Regions from separate parts of the Pseudoalteromonas sp. SR45-6 genome, predicted to be linked through region 2. Evidence: predicted binding sites of a transcription regulator. Region 2 holds the regulator's gene; the other holds the start of a gene.
The links. The regulator LexA, encoded in region 2, represses DNA repair genes until DNA is damaged. The targets are predictions, from matches to a motif close to TACTGTATNNNNATACAGTA.
Positions count from the first base shown of each region.

Region 1: the regulator LexA is predicted to act here: its motif matches at 1,332-1,351, upstream of ruvC (crossover junction endodeoxyribonuclease RuvC).

Region 1 covers NZ_JACJDM010000011.1:84,682-88,095, reverse strand. Annotated here, with positions in the region: gene ruvB (Holliday junction branch migration DNA helicase RuvB) at 1-132, opposite strand, end outside; gene ruvA (Holliday junction branch migration protein RuvA) at 140-757, opposite strand; gene ruvC (crossover junction endodeoxyribonuclease RuvC) at 759-1,283, opposite strand; gene H5158_RS07655 (ABC transporter permease) at 1,405-3,414, opposite strand, start outside.
Region 2 covers NZ_JACJDM010000017.1:42,233-45,646, forward strand. Annotated here, with positions in the region: gene coxB (cytochrome c oxidase subunit II) at 1-974, opposite strand, end outside; gene lexA (transcriptional repressor LexA) at 1,396-2,013, opposite strand; gene H5158_RS09740 (hypothetical protein) at 2,088-2,882, opposite strand; gene H5158_RS09745 (PaaI family thioesterase) at 3,004-3,414, shown strand, end outside.

The sequences.
Region 1 (3,414 bases), on a different contig from region 2:
AAATATTTCCATTTGCTGTTTAACATGGGGCTGACCAGTATAATCGGCTAATAGTTTTGGTCTAATCGCGCGATCGACTACATCTTCATTACTTTGTTCAGTCGCATCTATTAAACGATCCGCTTCAATCATGGTTTACTCACAACATTGATTTTAGAGATTCTTTGATCAGAACCTCTGTAGACATACCAGGCTTGGCCACTGATTTTACTGTTTTTTGTGCTTGCGCCAATTTATAACCTAATGACACTAACGCAGAGATTGCATCATCTGCCGCATTATTAGCAATAAGTGCGTCAGAGGCGGGCTCTATAACTGCATTATCACTAAATGGCGTGAATAAGTCATTACCCCAATCTTTTAATCGGTCTTTCATTTCAAGTACCAGGCGCTCTGCGGTTTTTTTACCTACACCTGGCAGTTTCACTAAACTGGTGGCATCTTCGTTATTCACACAGCTAACAAATTGCTTAGCCGACATCCCTGAAAGTATTGCTAATCCGAGCTTTGGCCCAACGCCATTGGCTTTTAATAGCTCTCTAAATAATGCTCGCTCTATTTTATTATTAAAGCCAAATAATAACTGGGCGTCTTCTCTTACTACAAAATGAGTATACACAATGGCATTTTCGCCAATGTTTGGTAAATCATAAAAACACGTCATCGGCATGTTAACTTCGTAACCAACACCGCTTACTTCAAGCAAAATTTCTGGCGGTTGTTTTTCTACTAAGATGCCATTTAAGCGACCTATCATGTTATTTCCTTAATCGTCCTCTAACGGTTTTACTGGCACTGCCCGCTAGTTTTATTAAATTTTGATCGGAATGAGCATGGCATATCGCAATGGCTAATGCATCAGCTGCATCCGCTTGCGGTGTGCCTGGCAATTTTAAAATATTTTTAACCATATGCTGCACTTGCGATTTATCGGCACCACCGTGCCCTACCACCGCTTGTTTAATTTGCCGCGCCGAGTATTCAAACACCGGTAACTCAGCCATTGCCGCACCAACAATTGCAGCCCCTCTGGCTTGGCCTAATTTAAGAGCTGAATCAGGATTATGCGCCATAAATACTTTTTCAATGGCAAAATGATCGGGAGAGAATTGTTCGATTAGTTGACTGATCCCCTGATAAATCATTTTTAATCGAATAGGAAACTCGTGGTCGGCCAGTTTTATACAACCGCTGCCTAAATAAGTAAATTTAGCACCTTGATGGGCAATCACCCCATAACCGGTTAATCGTGAGCCAGGATCAATCCCTAAAATAATAGCCAATACTTGCCCAATCAGTGTAAATAGTTAAGTACGCTAATAATGCCAGAGCACTGTATAAATTACCAGTGCATTATTGGCATAAAAAAGCCCGTAAAAACGGGCTTGTTTAATTGCTAACCTTTTAGGCTAAAGAGCGTAGTAACCCTTGGGTATTTTTACGCATGGTTCTAGCTATCATAAAGTAGCCTAGTGATGCCACAAACACACCCCCCACTAATGGCCCTATTAACCAAATGTGCGGGTGTAACTTACCTGCTAAATCAAACATCTCACGTTGCACTATAAATAAAGCCACATCACTAACCAGTGCAGCGACAAAACCAGCAGCGCTGCCCAGCAATAAAAACTCATATAAAGTGGCATTTTTTATTAGCCGCCCTTTGGCGCCTAAGGTACGCAATATGACAATTTCCTGCATCCGTTCACCAAGGCTTGCTTGCACTTGCGAAATTAAAACCAAGCCACCACACATCACCACTATCGCCAGTACAAATCCAATTGCTAATGACACTTGCGAAATAGTAGAGCGTATTTGTTTGACAAAGCTGTCAACGTCGATGGCGTTGATTGTCGGGTAGGCACGTAGTAGCTCACTAAAATCGCGTTTTTGATCGGCTTCGATACGCACCGATGAAATATACGTCGCAGGAAAATCAGCCAATACATCAGGGCTTAATATAATAAAGAAATTAGGCTTCAAAGTAGCCCAATTAACTTTACGAACACTGGTGATTTTGGCATCAAATGACTGGGCGCCAATCAAAAATGTTAGCGTATCACCCAGTTTCACATCTAAGCGTTCTAGCATAGATTCTTCGATCGATGCTTCAGCGGTGGCATTGTCGCCAAACCACTGCCCGTCTATGATCTCATTTTGCACAGGGACTTGCTCTAACCATGTAAGGTTTAGCTCTCGGCCAATACCTGCGCGTGCTTCTTCGTCTTTCTTCTCGTTATCTTGTAATGAGACTTCGCGAGCAACTAATTCACCATTAACAGCGTTTACGCGACCACGAATAGTCGGATAGAACTCAGATACTTGAATATTTTTTTGCTCTAAAAAGCTTGTTACGTCTGGCAATTCAGTTTCGGTTATATTTACTAAAAAAGCATTCGGCGCGTCGCTTGGAAGTTGCGATTGCCAATCTGCGATCATATCGTTTTTCAGCACCACTAAAAATAACAATAGCTTTATTGCCAACGAAAAACTGATCAACTGTACCGCATTAGCATTGGCACGTTTTTGCAACGAAGCAATCGCTAATGACCAACTATTCCCCGGGCGCAATCCTAGTTTACGTCCGCTGCCAAAAATTAACCGAGATAATACAAACAGTATTGCAATCAAAATTAAAGTAGAGACAAACAAAATAGCGGTAATTTTAAGGTTATTACTAAACAACCACATTAATAAAAAGACTGTTAAGCCCGACATCGCTAAATGCACTTTACTTACTAGTAGCTTATCGCCTAAGTTACGGCGTAATACCCTAAGCGGTGGAATATCAAATAAATCTAATAATGGCTTGATTGAAAACATCACGGCACAGATAACGCCAGTACTAATCGCCACAAACCACGGTTTTATACCCGCTGCAGGAAGAGTATTGTTCATTGATTTAGCTAAATAACTAGTGGCTATCTCTTGTAAACCATAGCCAATGGCTAAGCCAAGTATGACCGACAAAGCACACACCAGTGATAAATGCAGTAAGTAAATTTTGCGAATTGTCGATCGGCTACCACCTAAGGTTTTCATCATCGCAACTGGGTCATATTGGCGTTCGCAATAACGCTTTGCAGACACGGCAATCGCCACCGCCGCTAAAATAATGCCCAATAATCCCGCTAATAATAAAAAGCTTTCAGCGCGGTTTAAGCTATTTGCAATCGGCGATTGTCTGTCTTTAACACCATACCATTGCTGATTTTCTTTCATTTGTGGTTTTAACCAGCTATAAAAGTCAGTAAGGCTACTCTCATCCCCTGCATACAACTGGCGGTAAAAAACACGGCTGCCCGGCTGGATCACTTCAGTTTTGTCTACATCTTGGTTATTTAACAACACACGACGACTACTTGAAAAAATATTAAATGGCGCATCTGGCTCTTCCACCAATACTTTTTCAAT
Region 2 (3,414 bases):
AGCACGACATCAATATGATCTTTAATATCTCCTAATACTACCGGACTGCCTTTGAGCGCAGGGAAAACCCCCGGTAAGCCCATACCTGTTGGTTGGTGACACGCAGCGCAACTGGCCATATAGACTTGCTCGCCGAGTGTCATTAATTCTTCTTTTGGTAATGTTTGATCTAATAAGGCAGCATCAGCAATTGCAGCGTTTGCTTTTGCCTGCTTAGCTTCGCTCAGCCAGTTTGCAAATGCTTGCTCAGATTTAGCTTCAACCACCACAGGCATAAAGCCATGATCCTTTCCGCATAGTTCTGCACATTGCCCTCGATAAATGCCCTCTTCATTAATTCTGGTCCAAGTTTCATTGATAAACCCAGGGTTAGCATCTTTTTTCACTGCAAAATCAGGCACCCACCAAGAATGAATAACGTCGTCTGAGGTCATTAAAAATCGTACTTTTTGATTAATTGGCAACACCAAAGGTTTATCAACTTCAAGCAGGTAATTAGGGTTTTTATTTGCAAGATTAGTTATTTCATCTTGAGGTGTAGCAAGCATTGAATAAAACTCAACATCTTCACCCATGTACTCATAATGCCATTTCCATTGAGAACCAGTAATTTTAATGGTGAGATCAGCTTTACTAGCATCTTCCATTGCAATCAAAGTTTTTGTCGCAGGAATTGCCATACCAATTAAAATCACAAACGGGATTGCCGTCCAAAGGATTTCAACTTTAGTACTTTCATGAAATTGGGCTGGTTTTGCCCCTTTAGATTTACGGTGGTGGATCAGTGCCCAAAACATCACGGCGAACACGATGACCCCAATCACACAACATATAATAAATATTGTCATGTGCAGCTGATAAACATCATTACTTATATCTGTTACGCCCTTACGCATATTAAACTGGCTATTAGCCAATACTTGCTGCGGTAGAACAAACAATATAAGCCACAAGGTAGAGCTCAATTTACCCATGTGACGGCTCCTTTAAATGCTATTGCAAAACGCAAAGCGAAAAGGCGGCACAGCTTTATTCGCGCCAATTCGTTATTTTTTATTGTTACTGAATATTAACGCAACCCTAAATTATGCTATTGAGCAAAATTGTTAGACTTTTAAAGTAGCTGTTAACACAGTGTATTAACCAATTAGTTAAAAAATGAACAATTAGCAAGTTTTAAGAGCAATTAAATTCTTTTTTGGTGCATAAATAACAGCTAAAAATCAGCGCGTTATTTTGTAATTAGGGATAATATTAGAGGGCTAAAAGTAGCTGGTAAGTAGATTTGATAGGGCTTAGGACGCTATAGCTAAGTATAAAATCTAGCCATTATAGCGGTAAAAAATTAAATGCACCAAACTTCACCAATTTGGTGCAAAATATAGATCAAAAAATTTACATCCAATCAGCGTTGCGGATCACCCCAACAGCCAACCCTTCAATATTGAAAGATTCATGTTCAAGATCCACTTCAATCGGTGAAAATTCATCATTTTCAGCATGTAAAAAAACTTTTTTACCTGCTTTTTCAAGGCGTTTTACTGTTACATCGTCATCAACACGGGCAACCACCACCTGGCCATTTTCAGCAACTTGAGTGCTGTGTACAGCCAATAAATCGCCATCCATAATACCAATGTCTTTCATACTCATGCCTTGCACACGCAGTAAAAAATCAGCAGCCGGTTTAAACAAGAGTGGATCTATTTTGCAATGACTTTCAACATGCTGCTCTGCCAAAATAGGCTCACCAGCGGCAACTCTGCCTATTAGAGGTAAACCAAGTTGTTCCGGCTCATCCTCTTCAACTAACTGAATACCTCGACTGGCACCGGGCTTCATTTTAATAACGCCCTTTTTCGCTAATGCCTTTAAATGTTCTTCCGCTGCATTAGCACTTTTAAAACCTAACGTTTGCGCAATCTCAGCACGGGTTGGCGGCATACCGGTATCTTTAATAAAAACTTTAATAAGTTCGAGAATTTGAGCTTGGCGATTCGTTAATGGGCGCATACAACTGGTTTTCCATACAGTACATTTAACTGTGAGTATATACAGTTATCTGAAAATCGCAAATATAAATTGGCTTAAAATCGCGCCGTTAATAACAAGCTCATACTATTTAAACCACTTCCAGAATCAAGCGCAGATCCAAGACCAAACTTTAATGCTACATGTTGATTAAACCAATATTGCGTTTGCAGTTCATAGTTGTCTTTTAGATTTTTCTGATTACGAATATTAGCAACGACTCCCACTGACCATGCTTGATTTACATAATAAACCGCCTGCCCCTGCACATAACGATAACGCCCTGCCAATTGCTTTAGCTCTAAATCCCAACCTTGATTGCTAACTATATTTGTCCAACGAACATAAGGAGCATAAGTCCATTCAACCGCGACTCTTTCATTATCTTTGCCAAACCACATATCATGGCGCTCTAAGCGACTGTAATATATATTGAACCCTAGTTGTAACTGCTCATTCATTTGCTTACCAACAGCGGCACTCACTAAATAATCAGTATTTTGCCAATAGCTATTATCCTCACAGAGGCGCTGCGCGCTGGCACTAATAACTAATCCTGCGGGACCATAGATGGCAGCATCGGCATTTAAATAGCTAAAATCATCATTAGCAAACCCACCAATAGCATAATTATTGACTTGATTTAAATACGCTTTTAGCTCGTATGGACCAGTCAACGATTCAAGATCTTGCGCAAAATATCGATACCGTGCGCCTAAAAAAGATTCATCTAAACCAGCTAAATCGGTAAAACCAATATCGAGTTGATGTTGGGTACTAGCAACAGCCTGCGGCTGAGCAACAAGGCTCATTAATAATATTGCACCACATCCAAATACCTTTACTTTCATCCTTAAGATCCATTAACAGTTAGATAATATAGGTACATTTTATCTATTTTTATGATCTTAACTGTAGGAAAATGTTTAAAAGTGTAGACTGATTTAGTAAATAACTTAGTGAGGTAGACAGATGAGTATTTGGTATCAACCGATCACCCTAGCACAATGTAAGCAACTTGATGACGGCATAAGTGGTCAAGGCACATTGATGAAAACCATGGGCATTGAAATAAGTGAAATAGGCGATGATTATTTAGTAGCAACGATGCCCGCGATCCCAGCTCATCATAACCCTATGGGTATGGTGCATGGCGGCGCAAATGTTGTACTTGCAGAAACGGTGGCGAGTTATGCTGCAAACTTTGCTGTTGATTTTACAAAGTTTTATTGTGTTGGCCAGGAGATCAATGCCAATCATCTAAAAGCATCACGTAATGGTATATTAACCGCGATAGCAGCACCACTACACTTAGGCAAGCGTACATCCGTATGGGAAATAAAAATCACCAATAGTCGTGGAGAACTGTGCTGCGTATCAAGA